3 regions of the Kiloniella antarctica genome follow, and region 1 is predicted to be linked to each of the others. Evidence: riboswitches for the same ligand, from Rfam matches in the RefSeq annotation. Region 1 holds a riboswitch; each other region holds the start of a gene.
The links. A riboswitch is a leader RNA that binds a small molecule or an ion and turns the genes downstream of it on or off. The one in region 1 is predicted to bind cobalamin.
Positions count from the first base shown of each region.

Region 2: another riboswitch for cobalamin. It lies ahead of ACFSKO_RS03100 (aromatic ring-hydroxylating oxygenase subunit alpha); the one in region 1 lies ahead of ACFSKO_RS18770 (CbtB domain-containing protein).
Region 3: another riboswitch for cobalamin. It lies ahead of ACFSKO_RS02725 (DUF4198 domain-containing protein); the one in region 1 lies ahead of ACFSKO_RS18770 (CbtB domain-containing protein).

Region 1 is NZ_JBHUII010000013.1:31,435-34,713, forward strand. Features, by position in the region: gene ACFSKO_RS18765 (CbtA family protein) at 631-1,389, opposite strand; gene ACFSKO_RS18770 (CbtB domain-containing protein) at 1,426-1,611, opposite strand; cobalamin riboswitch at 1,652-1,866, opposite strand; gene ACFSKO_RS18775 (c-type cytochrome) at 2,363-2,821, shown strand; gene ACFSKO_RS18780 (flagellar basal body-associated FliL family protein) at 2,974-3,279, shown strand, end outside.
Region 2 is NZ_JBHUII010000001.1:645,319-648,597, reverse strand. Features, by position in the region: gene ACFSKO_RS03105 (FAD-binding oxidoreductase) at 1-598, opposite strand, end outside; gene ACFSKO_RS03100 (aromatic ring-hydroxylating oxygenase subunit alpha) at 698-1,948, opposite strand; cobalamin riboswitch at 2,091-2,323, opposite strand; gene ACFSKO_RS03095 (O-methyltransferase) at 2,485-3,141, shown strand; gene ACFSKO_RS03090 (alpha/beta hydrolase) at 3,151-3,279, opposite strand, start outside.
Region 3 is NZ_JBHUII010000001.1:563,621-566,899, reverse strand. Features, by position in the region: gene ACFSKO_RS02730 (DUF4198 domain-containing protein) at 1-692, opposite strand, end outside; cobalamin riboswitch at 819-990, opposite strand; cobalamin riboswitch at 1,184-1,404, shown strand; gene ACFSKO_RS02725 (DUF4198 domain-containing protein) at 1,604-2,392, shown strand; gene cbiM (cobalt transporter CbiM) at 2,407-3,204, shown strand; gene ACFSKO_RS02715 (cobalt ABC transporter permease) at 3,191-3,279, shown strand, end outside.

The DNA.
Region 1 (3,279 bases):
ATGAAATAAAAAGAATATCTGAAACAAGTAAAACATTTGAAGATCTATAGAACAGGAATGTCAGGTTCCTTTTATCAGTAGAATATGAGTAATGCGGTATGTCTTGCGTAATGAGCTTTTCGCAAATGATTTTGATCTTTGATCTAAATTCAGGCCCTAGATTCCCAGCAATAAATGCCAAAGGAATTGCTTTGTAATAATAACTTTCCGAATTAGATTTATGAAAGCATTCGTCTGATTTTTTTAGGAAAATCTTAAATTTAAGTGTAACAATACAAGGTGAGTTCTTATCTCTATCTTCACTTGAATAAGCAAAATTATTTTTTTCTATAGCTTTGCATGACCCATTGTTTATCCAATGCTCCAACCCAAAATCAGGGAGAGCTTTTAATATATTTATTGGTTCCATCAAATTCGTGATTTTGTCTTTGCTAACCGTTCGCCATATGACTTGAAGATAGGAGTTCATAATACACTTAATCTGTTTTCTTACGTTAAGAAATCATTTATTTTTTAGTTTTTACTGGAAAATACAAAGGACAATAAAATTCTGTGTCTTCAAAGAGAAGACCCCACCCAAAAAGGGCGAGATCTTCTCTAAAATGAGGGCTTTCACACCAAAGTTTTAGGTTACTTTGCAACATCCCCGGAATGTTTCCACAAAGCTCCAGAGGTCCACCCAAGAATAACCCAGAATATGGCGCTCACCACAATCGAAGCTGCAACAAATTGCCCTGCAAGTTCAGGCGGAGCATTCCCACCTATTTCTGTGGGTTGTGGAGCCCCGATAACATGGGGCAGGATAATTAAGAGAAGCCCAAGTAAATAGATCGGAGTCTTACTGCCAAAAATCATTACCCACAACCCCACACCGGTTGCAACAGACGTTGCTATCCACCAAGTTTGGCGAAGTGATAGGTCTGCGGCCATACTGCCAGGGACTTCAGGAGGAAGCCCTAGAGAAGGTGCCAAGGTAAAAACAGCAAAACCAGCCAAACCCCAAATTACACCACGCCGACCGGAAAGTTTCTCCCCGGAAAAGGTGAAACAAGCAACAAGAATAGCGGCAAAGCCAACGCCCGTCAGTATATTAGCCAATGAGGTAAAGAACGTACGCTCAAGCCTATTGTTAGGTCCCCATTCTTCCTGACCATCTTCTGAATCTGTATCGGCCAGATATATCTGGCCTTGAGTATCGCTGTGCACATTGGCCTTTTTTACCCCCCCTTGAGTAGCATCTTGTAAAAGAGTGTGGTGATTTTCTCCACTGTTTTCGTACTCTTCTGCATATAGGATAATTGGTGTTGTGGTGAATTCGTGTACAACAGACACAAGTATTCCTGCCACCAATCCGGCAATGATTGCCGTTGACATTATTCTTTTCAACATATCGATCTCGCTAACGGATATTTCTCCGTTTCAAAATTAATGGCAGGGAAATGCGTAAGAATGGCGAGTGTCATGTGCGGCATTGTGTAGACTTGCTGATTGGGCAAAGCCAACTCCATATACCATAAATATGCCAAACATCATTGCAACAGCAGCAGCCATAACAGCATTAGTGCGAGATTGTGAAACAACAGAAGACGCTGAATTTATTGATAAGTTCATAATTTTCTCCATGTACCGTTAACACCCGTCGGTAAGGTAACGTTGATAAGATCGACTGGTAGGTCTCCTGGCTTCCGGATCTTTATGGCAAGCTCCTTCCCAGCCTTGCGGCCAGTGGGTTTAACTTGCAATTCCCCGTATACAGTTGCGGGCGCAGCTACGGTTAAAAGTTCCCTGATGGGTAAACTCCTCCGTATTCCCTATTAACCCCCAGATATTTAACCTTTATGGGGGACCAGATACATATAAATATATATATCCCAAACTACTCATTTTTTGAAGTATTCGTCTACTTTTTTCTTATTATCACTAAGATAATACGCATTATACTCCGCTTATTTTTGTGTTATTGACAGAAAATAGAGTGATTTGAGCATAAATATAAAATATAGCTTGAGGACTGTACATGGTCACAACGGATCGAGGCGTAAGAATAATATCATTGGTGGTCTCTGTTCAAGCTGCCAGTATGCTGTGCGCAGCATTTATCAGACCCATTTCTCTTTGATATAATGGAATTTCTCTGGACCAAATAGAGACACAAAAGAGTGCTGGAACCACTTAAAGAAGACGTGATAAATCGTTACGTAGAGGCAACTTGCGAGGGGTATACCCAAAACCAAATTTCACCTTGATCCAGCTCAACAACAGGCACCTTTAATCCATGCTACTTTACACTAGAAATTCCCGGCAACAGGTAAAAGAAAACCTAATGTTGATATTTACAGATTACACTTATTAAACGAATACAATGAAATATAAAATTTTTGAAGAGTTTAAGAATATGAAAGTGAAAAACAAATACCAAATTATTTTTGTACTCGGATTTGTGGTACTGGTAGGAGGAGTTTTTGCTAATAACATAATTGAAAATATGTCTGATTCGGAAGGAATAAAAGTTCCTGAATTTTCTGTTATAGCCCAAAAAGGAAAAATTGCTTTCAATAACAGTTGTGCACAGTGTCACGGAAGCAATGGATCGGGAACAAGTAATGGCCCTCCGTTAATCCATAATATTTATAATCCAGGTCATCATGGCGATCAATCGTTCATACTGGCATCAAAGAACGGAGTACGACAGCATCACTGGAAATTTGGTAACATGCCGCCTCAGCGGCAAGTCCAGCTGGTAGACGTCCAAAACATCATCCGCTATATTCGTGAAATTCAAGAAGAGAATGGGATACTCTATCAGAAGCATACCATGTAAGAGAATATTCTAAAGGTAGAAACTTGATTGAAAATTTAGTCAAAATTATACAGGTATTAATGCTTTCGGATTAAAATATATTAAGATCTGAAATTTTTGTGCCCATATAATTTCAGACATTCTTATTCCAATCGAGATCGAAAGACTATCTTATGGCTGATGATACGACCAGTGAAGAAGAATTAGAAGTCGAGGCCCGACCTAAAGGTGGATTATCTGGTAAGAAGCTTGTCTTGTTCGTTGCCTTACCCATTCTAATTCTTGCTGCTGCTGCTGCAGGGGCATATTTCACAGGTATGTTTGCACCAAAAGAAGCTGTGGAAGAAGAAATTGTCGAGGAAGTTGTACCTGTAATTGGCCCTGCTGTATTTTATGAAATTCCTGGATTTTTAATAAATTTGATTCCCTCTGGAAATAGAGATCATTTTTTAAAAATCACGATTAGTTTGGAATTAGAA
Region 2 (3,279 bases), on a different contig from region 1:
TCCAGCTGCCATAAGGATCAGGCTCTTCGCAGACAAATGCGACCTTAATGTCACCAACCCGTGCACTCATACTCTCCAGCTCCTGACGGGCAATGATGTCCGATGGTGTCCGGGCGCAATGGATGAAATGGACATCGGTGTGGTTGCCGTAATCGAAAAGCCAACGCGTCATTGAAAGGGTCGGGGTGATGCCTGCACCGCCAGAAATGAAAAGGTATTTTTCAGCCATATAGTCATGCAAGGTAAAGAGACCCGCAGGACCATGAGCCTTGATTTTATCGCCTTCTTTAAGGTTTGCATGAAGCCAGTTGGAGACGTAACCACCTTTTGTCGCTTTAACGGTAATTGAAATGGAAAGCGGACGAGAAGGGCTTGAGGATAGTGTATAGGTTCTCAACACGGGCTTGCCATCAATCTCCAGCTCAAGAGTAATAAACTGCCCTGGCAGATAACGGAACCAGCTGCTGTCATTCGTTTGAAAGCAGAATGTCTTCACATCGTGAGTATCTTGCAGGATCATCACGCATTCAAGCATCTGTGAGTGACTATCCCATTGTGTTGTTGTGTTAAGTTCTCTGATTGCCTGTTTGACAGCCATTTGTTGAATTCCCAATTCATGCCTTTTCGGCATACTCATGCGGTCGCACTTAAGTGCGACCTTGTTATTAACGGTTTGTGTGTTTGAGTGCAGAAGCTACTACTGGCTGGCGATGGCTTTTAATCTTTCGGGATCAAACAGCTTGCCCAACATGTCGGAGCTGTACCAATTGATGAAATTGATTACACCAAACTCTGCACTCTCTGCGTAAGGACCTGGTTGGTAAGCTTTTGAATTAATGCCCAATTGATTATTTTCTGCCAACTCTCGATCCTGATGATTAGTCGCGTTCCAGACTGCGACCATTTTTTCGATGTCGTAGTCTTCACCTTCGACCGCTTCTTCGTGTACGATCCACTTGGTCGTGACGAGTGTTTCTTGTGGCCCAACAGGCATCACGCGGAAGATTACAGAGTGATCCCCCATAAAATGATTCCAGGTGTTGGGAAGGTGTAGTAGTCGCATGGAACCCATATCAGGGTCTTCCAAGTCACCCATAAGTTTTTGGCAAACCTGGGTGCCATCGATTGTCATTGAGACTGAACCTTCAGCAAGAGGCATACGAACAGCACGATACTCTAGATTGTGAGGGGTGCTTTCGTGAGTAATGCCCTGAGCGTCCCAGTCACGGGTTTTCTTGGCCACGAGTTTTTTAAATTCAGGTGTTGCGCGAGGATCATCGGTATTATCAAACTCGAGAAGCGTGTTAAGTAATTCGGGATGGGAGCCGTTGCAGTGGTAGCACTCACGATTATTTTCTATCACCAATTTCCAGTTGGCTTGCTCGCGAATGGTGACTTCGTGCGCAACCTTTGCCTTTTCCAAGCCGTGAGGTTTCAGAAATGGTTCAACGGCTTTTTTAAAATGATCAAAAGGAGGAGGGCTTTCTGCAAGACTGACAAAAATCATGCCGCCCGCAATGCCAATATGTGCTTTTTTAAGCGGAAAATCGGCTGGCTTAAAACCTTCATCCATGTTGCCGGCAAAAAGAAGATTGCCGTCGAGGTTGTAAGTCCATTGGTGATAGGGGCAGACAAGTTTAGCGGTATGACCTTTTTCTTCGAGACAAACCTTTGAGCCCCTGTGTCGGCAGGTATTATAGATGGCATGAACTTCTTTGTTATCGTCTCTGACAATAACCAGTGGATCATCACCAATGGAAAGAGTAAAAAAATTACCTGGCTTTGGGATGTCGCAAACCAAGCCTACAAAAACCCAGGATTTACCAAAGATGTGCTTCATGTCGAGTTTAAAAAACTCTGGATCGTTATAAAACTCTCTGGGAAGACTATAGTTCTGCTTTTTGTCCCGGAGCTGATCGAACATCTTGTCGTGGGTTGATATACTCATCTCTTGGTCCTATTCACCATTCTTGGCTCCCCTTGTTAGGGGTTATGCTTGCAGCTTACGGTGAGATAAAGAAACGCTACTTGGCGATAGCAGTGCTTAAGCACAGACTATTGCTTTAATATCGTTCCAATCGCCCTCCGCGATTATCGACTTACCTCAGGCTGGTTTCCGGACTCGAGAGGAGGCTTATCACCGCAATTCGCATCCTTCCCAGGGGGAGCCCCAGTGGTTTTTTGCGAATCTAATCCTCTCCTACCGTTGCGGGGGCAGTGTCGGATTTGCGCTATAGATTTGATCGCGCTTACCGACTTCCCAATTATTCACCTCAAATTAATATTTTGATTTTTGGGTGACACCTGGAGGAGTTGTCATTTTATGTTATCGACAGGAGAAGTTTTATTAAAATACACAGTTGATTCGCCTTAAAAAGCGACTGGCAGAACGACGTTTGCGACACTACTGTTTATGGCTGTAATTATTGGTCGTTGCTATGGTAAAAGTGGTCGTGATTTGTTTGATTGATTTGGATTATTTGTATGAATTCTCGACATGTTGGTATCACAGATGAATTGCAGGAGTATCTTTACAATTTTGGAGTTCGAGAAGACCAATTGTTGGAACGCTTGAGAAACGAAACTCTGGCAATGCGTTTTGGACATATGCAGGTCAGTCCAGAACAGGGGCAACTCCTTGCGTTTTTGATCAAGCTTCTTGGGGTTACATCGGTTTTAGAGATTGGTGTTTTTACTGGATACAGTAGTTTATGTATGGCGCGGGCACTCTCGAATGATGGTGTCTTGATGGCTTTAGATAATCAAAAACGTTTTACGGATATTGCCGAAGCTTACTGGTTAGAAGCCGGCGTGCTGGATAAAATTGAATTGCGGCTCTGCGATGCATTGGCCGAAATAGAGCGCTTGCGTCAAAAGGCTGCCCGGTTTGATATGATATTTTTAGATGCCGACAAAGAGCGTTATCCTGATTATTACGAAGCCTGTCTGGGGCTTTTATCGTCGGGCGGGCTTTTAATCGTTGATAACGTGCTTTGGTATGGAAATGTTGCGAAAGCTTCTGTAACAGAGCCTATTACTAAGGCCATTCGTGCCTTAAATAAAATCATCGTAGAAGACGAAAGGGTTGAGATGACAATGCTGCCCTTTTCTGACGGCATGACTTTAGTGCGAAAAAAATAGGAATGATTGCTAGGCGGCTAGATCCTTAAGAGCTTGCACGATTCGCGCAAAAGCTTGCTCTGCCCTGGAGCTAACATGACGCGCACGAAGCCAACCATGCATGAGGCCGGGCTCAATCACAGATCTTGCTGTACTGCC
Region 3 (3,279 bases), on a different contig from region 1:
CCCCACCAGCCAGCTTTTGGCATAGCGTAGTGAAAGATGCCATTTACATCTGCGCGGACAACTTGGGTTATGAAAGGGGTGGCGGGGATCTTAACATTTCCCTGACCTCTATACTCAATTTCAACCAGTGCATTGGCTTCTGGCTGACCATTGTTGAGGACTTGCCCTGAGAAAAGATTGTTTGTCCACAATCCGTAAGGGCGGCTGAGAGGCATGATTTCTACGGGCAAACCTACAGGCGTTTCCCACCCGTTCTCAAGGCCATAGGCATTCACGATAACTTTTGTATAGTGAATAATCATTGCTTGTTCTTCCGCTTCCCAATAGGGGGCGGGGGTCAGGAAGAAGGTATAATCTCCCGCACGTTTAATCTTATGCTGAGCTTTGAAAGACGATACGTTCGCCGGGTTCAATTTTCCTTTTAGTCGGGTGGATTCAAGTTCTGACGTTAGGTCATGTTTTACACCCGCAATCTGAACACCAAACTGTTCGGGAGTTTGCATGTCCATCAAGGGAGCCCCCTCCATTGGATGGGTAAATCTGATGTCAAAGGTTAGGGTGCTGTGCTTACTTTTTGAGATAAAAGGCTGAGAGGGAATTAATTCTAAAAAGTGGGCATTGGCAAAAGATGTTGTTAGAGCCAATGGTGGTAAGCTCATGACAAGCATGAGAGATAATCGTATCAAAAACATGGTACGCGCCTTGTCAAAATAGTTATGACAATGTTCAAAAGCTCATATGTTGTGAGATTTCGACCATCATCGACAGGCACGCCACACGACGGAAAACCGCCCTAATGAATGACCTCGTTCATTAGAATAGGTGACGTTACGGCGGCAGGTCTTCTGGCTATAGGTTCCGGTGAAAAAGAACCGACACAGTTGCGAGGACAGCTACGGCTCAAGATCCCCTGATGGGCAGATCATTCCGTATTCCCTATTATTCCCAAGTCAAATTTACACTTGGAAAACCGACACGGGCGCAGTCTGTCAATCTTGAGTGAGAAGGTCAATCAGTAAAACCATCTCGGATGGCATTCTTTTCAGACATCAAAATTACAAGCATTTCACCTTGTGTTCTAAAATCTTCTACGGTTCTAATTTGGATTAAAACAGACTCATTAGCATGACGGGGTAAAATTCCAGGACGTCGTTAATCTCGCTTGCACTTTTTTTTTGTCTGCATAAACTGCGGCTATGCATGGTTCCCCAAGAGTGAAGTCGCTCGGGGATTAAAAGGGAACACGGATTAATTTACCCATCAGGGAATTTCAAGCCGTGGCTGCCCCCGCAACTGTGAACGGTGAGTTCTTACCAATTATGATCACTGGCAAAGAGCCGGGAAGGTCTGGTGATAGAGCTACGATCCGTGAGCCAGGAGACCTGCCGGCATAATGTCACTAAACCGTAGGGCGGGGAGCACCATCGGTGACGGACATCCGTTTGTGGCGTGCCTTTGAGCCGAGCTACTGGATCATGAATAATCAGGTTTAACCTGAGGATTTATGTCGATGGGATGTCTAAAATCTCTCTTTAATCCACTATGCTTCAATAGGAACGTTGCCGTTGACTAATAAGTTGACGGCTGGGAGATATTAAACGAGATGAAAAAAGTTCTCTTTTGTAGTGTTATCGCCGCTGGCCTGACAGCTTTTATTACTGGTGCACAAGCGCACTTCCAATTGATTTATACACCTGAAACCATGCTTGAAAAAGGTGGAAAACTCACTCTTAAAATGCCGTTTACACATCCCGCAGAATCGGGTCACGTTATGGATATGGGCATACCAGAAGAATTCTATTCTATCCGTAAAGGTAAAAAGACGGACTTGATGGATAAGCTTAAAATCATTGAGTGGACCAGTAATGAAAACACTGGAAAAGCCTATGAAGCAGAAGTGAAATTACGTGGTCTTGGCGACAATGTGTTCGTGCTTAAACCGACGCCATTTTATGAAGCAAGTGAAGACATCTATATTCAGCAAATTACAAAGTCTTATGTAAATGTTGGTGACCTTCCAACTGATTGGTCAGAAGTTCAAGGGTTGAAAGCTGAAATTCGCCCGCTTACCAAACCTTATAACGTCATTGCTGGGGGTACTTTTACAGGGGTGGTTCTCTCCGAAGGTAAGCCTGTTCCTTTTGCTGAAATCGAAATCGAATACATTAATTTCCCGGCTGATATTGAAAACAATAAATTTGCTGATGTAGGGATGATTTCCTCGCCGTCTCATGCCATTCGTTCTGATGCTTCAGGTACGTTTACATTTGGAGTTCCAAAAGCAGGGTTTTGGGGAATTGCAGCTCTTGGTGCCGGACCGGATACGGAGCATGAAGGCAAAGAGCTTTCACAAGATGCTGTTATTTGGATTCAAGCTCGTGATGTCGATTAAAGATTGGACGAGCGATGCATATCGTTGATGGTGCTTTATCAAATCCGGTGTTGATTGGTGGCGGCATTCTTGCCGCCGCTGGTGTCGCCTATAGTTTGAAAAAACTAGAACCTGAAGATCTTCCGCGTGTAGGGGTTCTCTCGGCAGTATTTTTTGTGGTTTCACTTATTCATGTTCCTCTTGGGTTTTCCTCCGTGCATTTGATCCTGAACGGATTGCTCGGAATTATTCTTGGGTGGGCTGCGTTTCCTGCACTTGCAGTTGCACTGCTATTACAAGCTATCTTCTTTGGCTTTGGCGGATTAACCGTTCTTGGTGTTAATGCCGTTAATATTGCTTTCCCGGCAGTTATGGTTTTTTATCTTTGTCGGTGGGGGTTGAATGCAGAACGTTATAAACTTGCAAAGCTGGTTGCTGATGGGTTGTTTGCGGTCTTCTTTGTTACCTCGGTATGGGCTGGTTTTGCACTGTTTGAAGCCTATCAGGTTGAGGGCGCAACATGGCGAGTTTCCATAAATGGAATCTCTTTGATGTTGTTTGCCTTGGTTATGATCGGCGGATACGTGCTGTATCGTCGGGGAATCCTGTCTGTCGCTGGGTTCTGGGGGTTTCTCGGAGGTTCGCTTTCTATTTTCTTTACCGCAATTATGGTTGCAATTTCTTTAGCGCTTTCCGGCGATGAATTTGCAAAAGCAGCAGAGTTTGTCGTTGTCGCGCATTTCCCGGTTATGGCTGTTGAAGGCATCTTAACCGCCGCGACCATACAGTTGATTACTAAAGTAAAACCGGAGCTCATTTATGCCGTACGGTAAATCGATATTATCCGGGTTGGTTGTTGCTGCTGTTCTTACCATTGGAACCACAACAAATGCCTGGGCACACAAAGT